DNA from 2 places in the Aeribacillus sp. FSL k6-2211 genome. Region 2 is predicted to be linked to the other one. Evidence: riboswitches for the same ligand, from Rfam matches in the RefSeq annotation. Region 2 holds a riboswitch; the other holds the start of a gene.
What was found. Region 2 has a riboswitch for thiamine pyrophosphate ahead of thiC (phosphomethylpyrimidine synthase ThiC). Riboswitches for the same ligand answer to the same signal wherever they lie in the genome.

Region 1: linked by a shared signal. The riboswitch ahead of tenI (thiazole tautomerase TenI) and the one ahead of thiC (phosphomethylpyrimidine synthase ThiC) in region 2 are both predicted to bind thiamine pyrophosphate.

What each region holds. Positions count from the first base shown of each region.
Region 1 covers NZ_CP150190.1:1,180,452-1,188,667, forward strand. Annotated here, with positions in the region: gene NSU19_RS05820 (NAD kinase) at 1-317, shown strand, start outside; gene NSU19_RS05825 (RluA family pseudouridine synthase) at 333-1,232, shown strand; gene mgtE (magnesium transporter) at 1,337-2,701, shown strand; gene NSU19_RS05835 (monovalent cation:proton antiporter family protein) at 2,727-4,580, shown strand; TPP riboswitch at 4,635-4,743, shown strand; gene tenI (thiazole tautomerase TenI) at 4,883-5,482, shown strand; gene thiO (glycine oxidase ThiO) at 5,484-6,596, shown strand; gene thiS (sulfur carrier protein ThiS) at 6,604-6,807, shown strand; gene NSU19_RS05855 (thiazole synthase) at 6,814-7,581, shown strand; gene NSU19_RS05860 (ThiF family adenylyltransferase) at 7,578-8,216, shown strand, end outside.
Region 2 covers NZ_CP150190.1:2,777,996-2,786,211, forward strand. Annotated here, with positions in the region: gene yqfD (sporulation protein YqfD) at 1-703, opposite strand, end outside; gene yqfC (sporulation protein YqfC) at 714-998, opposite strand; gene NSU19_RS13430 (hypothetical protein) at 1,062-1,439, opposite strand; gene floA (flotillin-like protein FloA) at 1,468-2,460, opposite strand; gene NSU19_RS13440 (NfeD family protein) at 2,477-3,760, opposite strand; TPP riboswitch at 3,954-4,069, shown strand; gene thiC (phosphomethylpyrimidine synthase ThiC) at 4,204-5,946, shown strand; gene NSU19_RS13450 (galactosyldiacylglycerol synthase) at 5,994-7,103, opposite strand; gene NSU19_RS13455 (hypothetical protein) at 7,246-7,800, shown strand.

The DNA of each region.
Region 1 (8,216 bases), 1.6 Mb from region 2:
CCGCCTACAATAAAGCGCTTGGCGGTGCTCTCATTCATCCTTCACTGCGGGCTATTCAATTAACAGAAATGGCTTCCATAAACAACAGGGTGTTCCGGACAATCGGCTCGCCGTTAATTTTGCCTGACCACCATACGTGTATGCTAAAGCCTGTCAATGATGTTGATTTTCAAATTACAATCGATCATTTAACACTTCTTCACAAAAACGTCAGGTCCATCCAATGCCGGGTCGCACAGGAAAAGGTAAGGTTTGCGAGATTTCGGCCTTTCCCATTTTGGAAGCGGGTCCGGGACTCGTTTATTGGCGACAGATAAAGGAAAGAGAAAAACATGGGGACATTTCAGCTTCATTGGGACATCAAAAAAGAACATCATGGCTGGCTGCTTAGAGAATTTTTGCGGGAGCATCATATTTCTAAATCCGCTTTAACAGATATTAAATTTAACGGTGGAAAAATTGTCGTTAACGGGAACGAAAAAAATGTCCGATACGTCTTACAAGAAGGCGATCAAGTAACCGTCCATTTTCCGGAAGAAAAGAGAAGCCAGTCGCTCATTCCAGAGAACATACCATTGAACATTGTTTATGAAGACGATTATTGCCTTATTGTAAATAAACCGGCGTTTTTGTCCACCATTCCGTCTAGAGAGCATCCGTCAGGAAGTCTTGCGAACGGGCTTTTACACTATTATGATCAACAGCGGCAAAATCTTACGGTGCATATCGTCAATCGGCTTGACCGGGATACATCCGGGCTGCTTCTTGTAGCCAAACATCGCTACAGCCATTTTCTTTTTTCAAAGGAACAGCAAAAAGGAGCGGTAAAACGGACATACATCGCAATTGTCCATGGAAGGATCAGCGAAGACGAAGGCACCATCGATGCGCCAATTGCAAGAAAGGACGATAGCATCATCGAGAGAACTGTCAGGGAGGATGGGAAAAAAGCTATTACGCATTTTCGGGTCATAAGCCGCTTTTCTGACAAAACGGTTGTTGAGGTAAAGCCTGTAACTGGTAGAACTCATCAAATTCGTCTACATATGTCCTATATAGGTCATCCGCTTTTAGGAGATTCGCTTTATGGTGGACAAAAAGAAGAAATTGACCGCCATGCCCTCCACAGTCAGTCGCTGTCCTTCTATCATCCCGTTTTGCATAAAAATTTGACGTATACTTGCAAGCTTCCTCCTGATATGGAAAAAATAATTAAGCATGCGCGCCTGTAAGTGCATGCTTTTGTTATGAAAAAATGTACGACAAAATCAGATAGATTTGTTAATATAGTAAAACACAAAACTTTTCGATATTTTTCCGGAAAGGAGGAGATTTTATGCAGCCTAAAACAGATGCACCGGAATACAGACAGTTGATGATTGACAAGCTGAGAGAGAACAATGTAGAGGAATTCCGTTCGCTGTTTTTTGAGCTACATCCATATGATCAGGCAAAATTTTTTCTAAAACTTGACCAGCCGGATAGAATGCTTTTATATCAAATTCTATCTCCGGAAGAAATGGCGAATGTTTTTGAAAATATAAGGGATGATAAAAACCGCTACAAATCGCTGCTTGAGGAAATGCATCCGGCATTTGCCGCCAAAATGATGGAATACATGTACGCCGATGATGCGGCAGATGTATTAAGTGAGCTGACAAAAGAGAAAATTTCCAGCTATTTAACCATCATGGACGCTCAAACTGCCAAAAGCATAAGCGAACTTCTTGATTATGAACAATTTACCGCAGGAAGTATTATGACAACCGAGTTCGTTGCCATTAATGCCAATTATACGGTGCAGTCAACGATGGACTTGCTGCGGAAAGAAGCTCCTGATGCGGAAACAATATATTATTTATATGTGATTGACGAAGAGAAACATCTTGTTGGCGTCCTGTCGTTAAGAGATTTAATTGTTCATGAAGACGATACTTTGATTGCTGACATTATGAAAAAGAAAGTCTACTCGGTATCTGTGGCGGATGATCAGGAAGAAGTAGCAAGAAAGATGAAGGACTACAATTTTTTGGCTCTTCCGGTTGTTGATTTTCAACATCGTCTTGTTGGAATTATAACTGTTGATGATATTATTGATGTGCTGGACGAAGAGGCTTCTGACGATTATTCGAAACTGGCCGCTGTCTCGGATGTAGATTCATATGATCCGAATGCTGTTTCTGCTGCCAAAAAAAGATTGCCATGGCTTATTATTCTCCTATTTTTAGGAATGTTCACCGCCGGCCTAATCGGCCAGTTTGAAGAAACGTTGAACAAAGTGGCAACTTTAGCGCTCTTTATACCATTAATTGCAGGGATGGCTGGAAATACAGGAACACAAGCTCTCGCTGTTGCCGTAAGAAGAATTGCAACAGGCGAAGGCACTTCCGAACGCGTGTGGAAAATTATTCTCAAAGAAGCTGGAACCGGCTTGATTACCGGAACAGTATGCGGAATTGTTGTTGCACTGACAATTTTTATTTGGAAGCAGAAATTTTTCTTAGGACTGCTAGTGGGTCTTTCCATATTGTCAACGCTGACTGTTGCGACAATTGCCGGGGCGTTTGTTCCTCTTGTCATGCACAGGCTTCGTATTGACCCGGCTGTGGCCTCCGGTCCATTTATTACAACGATTAATGATATGATCAGCATTTTGATTTATTTTGGCATGGCGACACTATTTATGAACTATTTGCTCTAACAAAATTAGCTAAAGGAGGCGCAATATGGAATCACATGCAGTAACCTCTCTTGTCATCGTGTTGGTAGGCGCTTTTTTAACCCCGATTTTGCTGCATCGGTTCAAACTGGCATTCATTCCTGTCGTCGTTGCGGAAATTATTGTCGGATTAATCATCGGGAAAACGGGATTTAATTTAGTGCAAGAAGATGTATGGCTGTCAACTCTCTCAACGCTGGGATTTATATTTCTCATGTTTTTAAGCGGGCTTGAGATTGATTTCACCATTTTCTCCAAAGAGAAGAAAAAAGAAGAAAAGCTGTCCAACGGAAAAAAAGCTCCTCATACTTTTTTGGTTGCGTCAATTGTTTTTCTTGGCATTTTCGTTGTTTCATTACTTTTATCGTATTTGTTAATGTGGATGGGATTTATCCGCAATGCCTTTTTCATGACGTTAGTGATTTCAACGATTTCTTTAGGAGTAGTAGTGCCGACGCTGAAAGACGAGCAAATTATGAAAACAACCATCGGCCAAATTATTTTGCTGGTGGCTGTCATAGCCGACCTTGTCACCATGATTTTGCTGGCGGTTTTTGTCTCCTTAAACAGCGAAGGAGAAAGCAATACGTGGCTTCTGCTTCTTTTGTTTGCAGCAGGCGTACTGCTTTACTTCATTGGCAAAAGGTTTAAAAGTCGATCCTTTATTAAATCGATGTCAAAAGGAACGGTTCAAATTGGAACAAGGGCGGTTTTTACGTTAATTCTCGCACTTGTAGGTTTATCGGAAACGCTTGGGGCAGAAAATATTTTAGGCGCCTTCCTTGCGGGAGTTTTAGTCTCGCTTTTATCGCCTAATTCAGACTTGGTGCAAAAGCTAGATTCGTTTGGCTACGGTTTTTTAATCCCGATCTTTTTTGTCATGATAGGGGTGGAATTGGATTTATGGGAATTGATCAAAGATCCGAACCTTCTTTTGTTAATTCCTTTGTTATTTCTCGCCCTCTTGATCTCAAAGTTTATTCCCGTTTTTGTGCTGAGAAAATGGTATGATACGAATACAACGATTGCGGCGGCGTTCTTGTTGACTGCTACTTTATCATTAGTTATTGCGGCAGCTGAAATTGGACAGCGAATCGAACTGATTGATAAGCAAATGGCTGACGCACTAATAGTAGTTGCCGTGTTAACAAGCATTATCACGCCGATAGGATTTAAAAAATTATTCCCTAAAAAAATGGCGGTGCAGCCTAAAAAGAAAATTGCTTTTATTGGTGCAAATCAAATGACCCTTCCAGTCACAAGAGAATTGGACAAAAATTTGTATGAAGCAACCGTATATCATACACAGCAAGACAAAATTGAAAACGGGACTGCTCAATCGGTGTTTAAAATTGAAGAATTGAAAGACTATTCGATAGAATCATTGAATGAACACCACATAATGGAAGCTGATATAGTAATAGTGGCTACTGGGGATGAAGAAAGAAATGCGGAAATTGCGACATATGCAAAAGAATGCGGCGTAGAACAGGTCATCGCCTCCATTTCTTCCCCGGAGTTGGATCAAGCATTAAAAGAAAAGGGGATCAGCGTATTTTCCGTCATGCTGTCAACAAAAACGCTGCTCAGGGCTTTGATCGAATCGCCTGGCGTTATGCGGATCTTAACAAACCAAGACAACTCTCTTTATCAAATTAATATGAATAACCGAAAATATGATGGAATGAAGCTTCGATACTTTCCGTTTACAGGAGATTGTATCTTTGTCCGGATTTTTCGAGGTGAAGATTCCATTGTGCCTCACGGCGATACCGAATTGAAAAAAGGGGACCGCTTGATTGTAACGGGTTCCCGCAAATATGTAAATGAGTTAAAAGATGAGCTGGAATTTAGCAAATAATATTTGCAAACAAAACAAATTGTGATAGCATGAAATTAGTATGAAAATTTAATAAGCATCCACTAGGGGAGCCTTTGGAAAGGCTGAGATTAAAGTGTTGACTTTAAGACCCTTTGAACCTGATCTGGATGATGCCAGCGTAGGGAAGTGGGAATTTGAAACATATGTCTGATATTCCATTACCACTTTCCAGCAAGGAAGGTGGTTTTTTATTGTTTCCAGTCTCACCACTGGACAGCTGCTTTCCAGTTTTGAACCTTGAAAGACGAGTGTGAGCGTCTTTCTCATGAAAGGAATGTACAATGTTGGAACTTCATGCCGTAACAGACGGAACAAAACCGGTCAACGAGCTAATACGCATAATTTTGTCCATATCAGATCATGTTGATTACGTTCATATACGAGAAAAAAATAAAAGACCATGTGAGATCATTCATCTTGTAGAACAGCTTTTGGCAAACGGGATAAGGAGAGAACAGCTTGTTATCAACGATCGGCTCGATGTTGCGCTCCTAACAGGCGTTCAAAATGTTCATCTTCCGGGAACCGGCCTGCCGGTAAAAAAAGTGAAAAGCGCTTTTCCGCAAATAAAAGCCGGTGTCAGCGTCCATTCATTAGATGAAGCGGTAAAAGCAGAAAAAGACGGAGCAGACTATTGTTTTTTCGGAAACGTTTTTGAAACGAACAGTAAAAAAGGACTTCCGGCAAAGGGAACAGATTTGCTTAGGAAAATCGTTGGACACGTCAATATTCCTATTATCGCCATCGGTGGGATCACGCCTGATAATATGCAAAAGGTTTTAGAAAAAAAAGCAAGCGGTATTGCCGTTATGTCCTATATCTTTTCTTCGAAAGATCCAGAGAGCGCTGCCAAACTTTTCAGGAAAGGGGAAGCTTTTTAAAATGAACGTTTTTGATGTTGGAATCATCGGGGGAGGGGTCATCGGCCAAGGGATCGCCTATGAGCTATCAAAAGCAGGGCTGAAGACCGCCGTGTTTGAAAGCGGCGAAATCGGAGGTAAAGCGACATCCGCTGCAGCAGGAATGCTGGGTGCCCATTCTGAAAATGAAAAAAGAGACATATTTTTTGAGCTATGCTTAGAGAGCCGAAATTTATATCCGAGCCTTGCAAAAGAATTATTGGAGCAATCTGGTGTGGATATTGAGCTTGTGCAGGAAGGCATGTATCGGCTTGCATTTACTGAGGAAGAAGGCCGCTTTCTGCAATCGCTCGCAGATGAGAATGAACTAGAATGGCATTCAAGGGAAAACGTACTGGCAAATGAGCCACATGTTTCTGAAGACATTGCGGGAGCTCTTTGGCTTAAACATGACGGCCAAGTGAAAGGTTCATCTGTTTGCTGCGCATATGCGAAAGGCGCTAGAAAATATGGTGCATCCATTTTTGAACAATGTCCTGTTTTCGATGTGATTAAAGAGGGAAAAGCATACAAGCTTGTCACTTCCCAAGGAGTTTTTATATGTGGAAAAGTCGTCGTTTCAAGCGGAGTTTGGAGTGGCTTTTTCTTAGAAAAGTTGGGGTTGAAAAATCCAATGAAGCCCGTTAAAGGAGAATGCTTAGCCGTAAAACCGAAAAAACTAGTGATCAACAAAACAGTGTTTTACGAGCACTGTTATATCGTACCGAAAAAAGACGGCACCGTTATTATTGGAGCAACTTCTTATGAAAACGACTGGGATACGAATCCAACAGTCAAAGGAGTATCCGAATTAATGATCAAGGTTCAGAAAATGATGCCAGAAATCGGGTCTGAACCGGTCGTTAGTGCTTGGTCGTCGCTCAGGCCGCAAACAGCTGACGGCTGGCCGTATTTTGCCGAGCACCCGGAGCATGAGGGAATCTTTTTTGCGACCGGTCATTATCGAAACGGCATTCTTCTAGCGCCGATTACAAGCTTGATCGTAAAAGACATGATTTTGAAAACGAATCAATATGAGCGTTATGTTCATAGCTTTTCTTTAAACCGATTGCTTTCTGATGCGAAAGGGAGGTGATGAAACGGTGAAACTTCGCATCAACGGCCAGCAGATGGAAGTGGAGAATAGTGTTCGAAGCATTGAAGATTTGCTGAACTTTTTTCAATTACAGGAAAGAATTGTTGTCGTTGAACGAAATGGTGAAATTGTTTCAAAAGAACAATACAGCTTCCAGACATTACATGATGGTGATCAAATTGAAATTGTCCATTTTGTTGGAGGGGGATGATGATTCATGTTAAAAATAGGAGATAAAACATTTCAGTCGAGATTAATGTTAGGAACTGGAAAATATCCGTCTTTTGAGATACAAAAAGAAGCGGTGGAGGCCTCAGGTGCTGAAATTTTGACATTTGCCGTCAGAAGAATGAATATTTACGAGCCTTCTCAGCCAAATTTTTTAGAAATGTTGGATTTATCGAAATATACGCTTCTGCCGAACACGGCCGGGGCAAAAACTGCGGAGGAAGCAGTCAGAATCGCTAAACTTGCTAAAGCATCAGGATTATGTGATATGATTAAGGTGGAAGTAATTGGAGATGATAAAACGCTTCTCCCTGATCCGATTGAAACATTGAAGGCATCAGAGATGTTATTGGATGAAGGGTTTATTGTTCTTCCATACACTTCAGACGATGTTGTTCTGGCGAAGAAGCTTGAAGAATTAGGGGTTCATGCCATCATGCCGGGAGCATCTCCGATCGGATCAGGCCAAGGAATTGTCAATCCTCTCAATCTATCATTTATTATTGAGCAAGCCAATATTCCAGTCATTGTTGATGCCGGAATCGGTTCGCCGGCAGATTGCGCACTCGCCATGGAGATGGGAGCAGATGGAATCTTATTAAATACAGCTGTTTCCGGTGCAAAAGATCCTGTGAAAATGGCGAAGGCAATGAAACTGGCGATTGAAGCAGGAAGACTTGGATATGAAGCAGGACGCATTCCGAAAAAACGGTATGCACAAGCAAGCAGTCCAACGGAAGGAATGTTAACGACATAATGGAACGATATTCTCGCCAAATCTTGTTTTCTCCTATTGGAGAAGAGGGACAAAAAAAATTGCTGAAAAGCCATGTGCTCATTGTTGGAGCTGGGGCACTCGGCTGCGCAAGCGCTGAAATGTTAGCCCGTGCTGGAATCGGTAAAATAACCATCATTGACCGTGATTATGTCGATTGGAGCAATCTCGGGCGTCAACAGCTGTATACAGAAGAGGATGCGAAACAAAAGCTGCCAAAAGCGGTTGCTGCCAAAAAACATTTGCAGGAAATCAATTCGAACATTTCGATTGAAGCGATTGTGGGCGATTTCTCAATTGATTTTATTGAACATGTAAAGGATGTAGACCTTATCATCGATGGAACTGACAATTTTGAAACGAGATTTTTCATCAATGATTTAGCAATGAAGCACGAAATACCTTGGATCTATGGGGCAGTAGTGAGAAGTTATGGAATGACCGTTTCCATCGTTCCGAAACAAACACCATGCCTCCATTGTATGCTCCAAGCGATTCCGTCTGACGGAATGACGTGCGATACAGTTGGCGTGATCAGCCCGGCGGTGCAAATCGTCGCCTCTTATCAAACAGCAGAGGCACTGAAATATTTAGTCAGCGGAGAGGTGTCCAAGCAG
Region 2 (8,216 bases):
TATCACCTTCTCCAACTACACCGGAAACTAATATTTGTCCTTTTCTAACAAAATCATGAACGTCTACTAAAGGTTGTCCTTTTTCAACATACATTTTTGCTATAACAGCTTCCTTCGCGGCCACTAAATGCCTCGGCCCCTCCACTTTGCTTTTTTGCTCTTTTTTCTTTTCGGCTACTTCCAGAGAATATGTCGTTCCTTTTAATTTGACACCGATCCATGTTATATCATCTATTTGGCTCATCAAACGATTTTGAACTGTTTGATTGCTCGATGTCAAAAACTGAAACGTCCCTCTTTTAATTCCTATTTTGTCCAATTCTTTTTGTATTAAATGCTCTGTTTTCGGACTAGCCCCTTTTATTTCAATATGCCAAATCATGTTGGATAAAAGAAATGTAATGGCAATGAACAGAACAATTCCAATAACAAACCCAAAATTTCTCCATGATTTTTTTAATAAAAATGGAAATCCTATCCTTTGGTGAAAGGTGCACTTACATTCATGTTTACGAACTACTTTTCGTAAAGCCTGTACATCTTTAAGGCGTATAAAAAAAGAAATTGCACCGTTTTCCAGCCGCTTTACATTTATTGTGACAATGCCAAGCCGCGTGCAATCGTTCAACATTCTTTCTGAGCCGGTTCCTTCCGCTATTACCTGAACGAAGCCTGTAAAATATAACAACCAATTGTTCCGCATCCCGATCCCCCTACTGATCAATATATAATACTTGTTCAATTTTCCCTTCTACAAGGAGCTCTTCTGGCAATATCGCTTTCATCACAAAATCGCTTCCTTTAATGAGCATCTGGCCTTGCTGCAGCAGAACTCGAATCTCTTTATCTGTAAAAGAAAGCAGTCCTTTATGATTTTCTATATATATATGCAATGTACCGATCATCGTAACACGGGGAAGATCCATCATGACGTCAGCTGGTATTTGCAATCCTTCTGTCAATATGCTTTTTATTCGCTGATGCCATTTTTTGCCCATAAAAGAACCCCCTTCATCCTCATATTTATGAGAGACAAAAGGGGATTAACACCATTAATTCATTTATTTTATGAAATTCGACCGATGGGGCTTTTTGGATCGGGGTTCATCTAAAATGACGCTCCAAATGACTCCTTTTGCAGCTGAATGCATGTGTAAAGCTGATGGTTTCTGTTTTTTATTTTTATTATGAAAAGATTTCATATTCGATTTGTCTTTTTCAGCTTTTTTTAGTTGGCTGGATAGGCCTGTGTGTACATTTTGAATTTGATTCCATTCATTTGGAGGGCTTGTCGAAACATTTTTTATCCTTTGTTTCGTTTGTTTTGCAACTTGTTTCCTTTTTTTCTGCTGCTCTTGATCTTTTTTATTTCTGCCAAACAAAGAAGAAATAATCCCGATTAAAATAAAAATGAACAGTGGATTTTCAAATATTTCCATATGACACCTCCTTTGATGGGCAGAAAGATCATTCTTCTTCATCACCAGCAGAGTTTTTTGTCATTTTTCCGATAGAATCACGCATATTTGTATCAGCGGTAATGTTTTTGATGTTCATATAATCCATAACTCCAATATTTCCTGATTTTAAAGCTTCCGCCATTGCAAGCGGAACTTGCGCTTCCGCCTCAACAACTTTTGCCCGCATTTCTTCAACTTTAGCGCGCATTTCCTGCTCTCTTGCCACCGCCATCGCCCTGCGTTCCTCCGCTTTAGCTTGCGCGATGTTTTTGTCCGCTTCCGCTTGATCTGTCTGCAGGATCGCACCGATGTTTTTGCCGATATCAACGTCCGCGATGTCGATGGATAAAATTTCAAAGGCTGTTCCTGAATCGAGTCCTTTGTTTAAAACTGTTTGCGAAATCATATCAGGGTTTTCCAGCACTTTTTTATGATCATCAGAAGAACCAATGGTGCTGACAATTCCTTCACCTACACGTGCGATAATCGTTTCTTCCCCGGCACCACCAACAAGCCGGTCAATATTGGCTCGCACCGTGATGCGGGCTTTTGCTTTCACTTCAATTCCGTCCATGGCAACCCCTGCAATAAACGGGGTTTCGATTACTTTCGGATTTACGCTCATTTGAACGGCTTCAAGCACGTCTCTTCCCGCTAAATCAATCGCAGCACAACGTTCAAAGCTCAATTCAATATTAGCTCTTTCAGCTGCAATTAATGCGTTGACAACTCGATCGACATTTCCTCCTGCCAAATAATGGCTTTCCAATTGATTCGTTGTGACATCAAGGCCGGCTTTATGCGCTTTAATTAACGGATTGATCACTCGACTTGGAATGACTCTGCGCAGCCTCATTCCAATAAGAGTCAAAATACTGATGCGAACGCCAGCTGCCAGAGCTGAAATCCAGAGCATAATCGGCACAAAAGAGAACAAGATGCCAAGCAAAATAAGACCTAATACGATAAGACCTAGTAAAAGAAAAAATGTTACGTCCATGTGATATACCTACCTCCTATTCATTTTCATTAATAGCTCTTACAACAATTCGTGAGCCTTCTACTTTAACAATTTTCACTTTTTTTCCTTTCTCAATATACGTTCCTTCTGTCACAACATCCAATCTTTCCTCTCCATCGGTCATTACTGTTCCTGCCGGTCGTAAAGCAGTCACAGTTACACCCGTTTTCCCAATTAAATCTGTACGATTTTGATTGGATACATAACCTTTCTCCGTGCTGATTGAATCATTTAAAATAATTTTTTTAAACCATTTCATACGCTTACCAATCACCTTTGACATGATGAATATTGTGAATATCGAAATGGAACCGGCAATAAAAAGAGAAACCGCCATATGTCCTATATGATCAGCTGCTAAAAATAAACTTAAAAGGACTGAAAGAAAACCGATTGCTCCAATAATTCCTCCTGGAACAAACAACTCTGCAATTATAAGCAGTACCCCAAGCACGAACAAAACAACCGTTTCCAATCCCGCAAGCCCTGCAATAAAATGACCGAAGAAAAACAAAAACAGTGCCAATAGTCCAATAAAACCAGGAATGCCAAACCCAGGAGTGTACAATTCTAACACAAACCCTAAACCGCTAATCGTTAATAATATCGGAATGGTATACATGTTTGTTACAAAACGGGCTATTTTTTCAGCAAACGTCTCCTCAGTCTCCTGGACTTTTGCACCTTCCATTCCGATCGATTTCAAAAGCTTTGCCCGGCTTTTGGCGATGCCTTCACCATACCCGACTTCCATCGCTTGTTTTGCTGTTAATGTTAGTAATTCTCCTTTTTCTGCACCATATTCGGGCATATCCAAGCTGCTGTCTACCATCGCCTCAGCGAACATAGGGTCTCTGCCATGAACCTCAGCAGCATTTCTCATCTCTGCTTTCCAAAACGATTGCACTTTTACTTCTGCAGCATTGCCATTGGAGTCAATGACAGCCGCTGACCCAATGGTACCGCCAGGATGGTAATATATTTGATCAGCCCTTAATGCTATATAAGCCCCTGCGGAAATCGCATGTTTATTTACATAAGCGATTGTTTTGATATCTGTATCCATAATCATTTTGCCTATTTCTATCGCTGCCTCTAAAGCACCGCCAGGAGTGTTCAATTCAAAAACAATGACATCCGCCTTTTCTTTTTCCGCCTCCTGAATGGATCGTTTAATAAAATGCACCAATCCTTTTTCAATTGTATTTTCAATCGGAATAAAATAAACTGTTTTCCCTTCAGCTGATTTGGCATCAAAAGACGCACAAATAATCGACAAGATGAGCAGCAGAGCGCAAATAGCGAAAAACTTATTGTTTGATTTCAGGCCTCTCCCCCCTTATTTTTTGCCTAATATTATTACGGACAATTGTGCAGAAAGTTTCAAAAATCAACAATTCTGCAAACAAACATGAAACGAAAAAATATTTTCATTATTTTTCATATTATGTTACTATTAAAAAAAATATATAACCATCTACTAGGGGTGTCCAATTAGCTGGACTGAGAGAAGAACGCGCCTGAAGTTCTTCAACCCTTTGAACCTGATCTGGATGATGCCAGCGTAGGGAAGTAGGTAGCGGGAGTATTTTATTGCCTTCTTTTTCTATATTGAATTGATCGGGTTCGTGCTAAAGCGAACCCGTTTTTATTTTTCACGTCCCATCTCCCCTCCTATTTTTCTATGCACATCTTCAGATAAAAAAATGGAGGAGGAGAAAAATGAAACATTATTTCGAAAACATGCAGTTTCCAGCAAGCAAAAAAATTTATGTGACTGGGTCGAGACCCGATATTCGGGTTCCGATGAGGGAAATTCAATTAACTCCCACGAAAACGGAAGCGGGAACGTTTGAAAATGAACCTGTAAAGGTTTATGACACGAGCGGTCCCTATACAGATCCTGATTTTCAGGCAGATATTCATAAAGGTTTGCCGGCTGTGCGCAAACAGTGGATTTTAGACCGTCATGATGTTGTAGAATATGACGGGCGCCAGGTAAAGCCTGAAGATAATGGATTTCGCAATTGGGAAGATCACAATATTGCCACACCTTTTCATCGAAAGCCTTTCAAAGCAAAAAAAGGTGCTGTCGTTACACAAATGCACTATGCAAAAAAGGGGATCATCACCCCAGAGATGGAGTTTGTGGCGATTCGTGAAAACATGGATCCTGAATTCGTTCGTCAAGAAGTCGCTGCCGGCAGGGCCATTATTCCGTCCAACATTAATCACCCGGAAAGTGAACCGATGATCATCGGCCGGAACTTTCATGTAAAAATTAATGCCAACATTGGCAATTCAGCTGTAACATCGTCAATCGAAGAAGAAGTTGAGAAGATGCTTTGGGCCATCCGCTGGGGCGCTGACACAATTATGGACCTGTCAACAGGAAAAAATATTCATGCAACAAGAGAATTTATCATCCGCAACTCGCCCGTGCCGGTTGGAACCGTCCCGATTTACCAAGCGCTCGAAAAAGTAAATGGCGTTGCTGAAGAGTTAACATGGGAAATTTACCGTGATACATTAATTGAGCAAGCAGAACAAGGGGTCGATTATTTTACTATACATGCCGGCGTGCTGCTTCGCTATATCCCTTTGACCGTCAAACGGACGACCGGAATCGTATCCCGCGGCGGTTCGATCATGGCGCAGTGGTGTATGGCGCATCATCAAGAAAACTTTTTATACACTCATTTTGAAGAGATTTGCGAAATTTTAAAAACATATGATATTGCCGTTTCATTAGGTGACGGCTTGCGTCCCGGATCTATTCGAGATGCCAATGATGAAGCGCAATTTGCCGAATTGAAAACGCTCGGTGAATTGACGGAAATCGCCTGGAAACATGATGTCCAAGTCATGATCGAAGGCCCTGGGCACATTCCGATGCATAAAATTAAAGAAAATGTTGATTTAGAAAATGAAATTTGCAAAGGGGCTCCTTTTTATACCCTCGGTCCATTAACGACCGATATTGCTCCCGGCTATGATCATATTACGTCAGCCATTGGAGCAGCCATGATCGGCTGGTACGGAACGGCCATGCTATGTTATGTAACTCCGAAAGAGCATTTAGGCCTTCCCAATAAAGAGGATGTGCGCCAAGGTGTTGTTGCTTATAAAATTGCAGCCCATGCCGCAGATTTGGCAAAAGGGCATCCAGGCGCCCAAATAAGGGATGATGCTTTATCAAAAGCCCGTTTTGAATTTCGCTGGAACGACCAATTTAATCTTTCTCTCGATCCTGAACGGGCACGCGAATATCATGACGAAACTTTGCCGGCAGAAGGAGCGAAAATTGCCCATTTTTGTTCTATGTGCGGTCCAAAATTTTGCTCGATGAAAATTTCCCACAATTTAAGAAAAATGGCCGGTTCAAGTGATTCTGATTTCGTTCAGGAAGGTTTGAGGCAAAAAGCAAAAGAATTTATAGAGGGCGGGTCATCCCTTTATCGATAAATAATTTTCAAACTAATGCTCCTAGAAGCTTTAATGGCTTCCAGGAGCTATTCATTCATTAAACGTTTGATCAATCCCGCTGGTTCAATCGGAGCTAAACTTTTATGATATTCATCCACTTTCGATAAAAATTTTGATAGCTGCTTAGATTGCAGCGCTCGAATAATGGAGGCCGAAATATTTGTTTCCTCTTGCCAATTTCGAAAATCAAACACCATCCCGAATTTCGTTAATTTCTCCAAATTTATTTCTTCCTGTCCTGGAAGAGTGTGGTATACAAATATAGGAATTTTTTTGTATAAACATTCGCTGATTGTCACACCCCCGGGCTTTGTCATGATAAAATCGACGCGATTGTACAGATCGTTCATTTGTTCTCTTGAAGAGATGTAAGGTAAAGGAGTAATTCGTGGATGGTTTTGTTTTATTAATCGATCATAAAGCTTTCTGTTTTTTCCGCATAACACCATATAATGGATATCATCATCGCGGCTGATTTTTTCCGTTATCTTCTCTATTGAACCGACGCCTGAACTTCCTCCCGAAATTAATCCTCGATAAAAGCGCATGCTATGTACATGTTCATCTTTCCTTTTTGTAAAAGTTGGGTGAATAGGAATCCCTGTAACAAAAATCTGTTCTTTTTTTATACCTTTTTCGAGCAAATAATCTTTCATATATGAGTGACCGACAAAATGATAGTCAATTTCTCTTTTTCCCCAAAGGTGATGAATAAAAAAATCTGTGTATACATTGATAACAGGGATGTTGATTTGAGAAGAGGCTTTCAGCCTGGCAAGCAAGTAGGAAGGAAGAGCATGGGTACAAACAATCATTTTCGGATTCAATTCATCAATGATCTTTTTTAAATGCCGGAGAAAAAGTGCCTCATAATGGAAAAACCTTTTGGCGCTCTTTTGTTCCGCGAGCACTGACCTGTGGTACATATGGCTGTATGATTTAGGAAAACGGCCAATCCATTGCAAATAAAAGGAAGATATCAGCCTTTCTATTTTTCCAAATTTCGATGACAAAAGGTCCATTTTTTCGCAATGAATGTCAGGATCAAGCCGTAACAACCCTTCCATTAGGGCATCAGCTGTTTGATGATGGCCTGAAGGTATGGTCAAAAAAGGAAGATATAAAATTTTTTTCATATCGCTCACCATTGTTATTGATGGAGTTCTTTAAAAGTTTTTTCTTAATTTCTCATGGCTATTCGAAAAAAATTTTTTATAAATAAAAACAATTCGTATGCTAAAAAATAAACTGTAAGAAAAAAAGTGAAAGGTGTTGCAAATGGGAAGGTTGAGATATTGTTTTTTTAAGTTTTGGTGCCTATTGGATCCCATTTATTACCTTTGTTCGCGGCTTGAGTATGTGAGGGACAAGGAGAATAATCGTGACATTTTCCGGGTTCGATTGACAAAATATAAAGGAAGGGAAATAATTCTTTCAGACGGTACAAAAATTAAAAAAAATGATCTTCTGTTAAAAATACATCTTCATAACGTCTATTTAATGAAGGAACTGAATCATTTTAAGAGCGAAATTCAAAAAGGAAGATACATTTACTCTAAAACAGAAAAAGGGCTGCCAAATATCGTTCAATACTTGCGGAATCATTCACAATTTCACAATGTGAAAGGGATTATTGGAATAACTATTTTAAATAAAGGCTCTGAACGGCTGGGCTTTGAAACGTTTGCCATTCAAAATCCATTTTATAAATGGTATAAGCTTTTGACATTTACCCCTATGTATTTCATCATTCAATATCGTTTCGATAGCTTGAAGCGGCCGCCGAAATATTTAATGATGTCAAAAGAAAAACTGCTCAAACTATATGGATAGAACGGTTTTCCCTTCATCAAAAAAGAGCGTATGAACAGCTCATGCGCCGCTTATACGCTCCGTCATGTTGATCCCATTGAGGTTTCAATGAAAATATTTGGGTTAACTCCGAAATAAATCCTTTCCCTTTCAGAGCAAATAGTGCTGTCGTTTTTCCCTGTTCTCACAGCTAGATAGACGTGTGCTCTTTTCGATAGGTTTTCCTTTATTGCCGCCGTATTTTCCCGATAATCTTCATTGAGATCAGCGATCTTTCCGAATGTTTTCCTTCATTGTTGCCCTCTGCTCAATTTTTTGCGGACATTTGCATAGCAGCTATATTCTTTCGCCGACAAGCTTGCTATCAACAACTGAACCACTATTGATGAATTGCAAGGCAGCTACATTCATTAATCGACTGCCGCAGTCCATAGGAT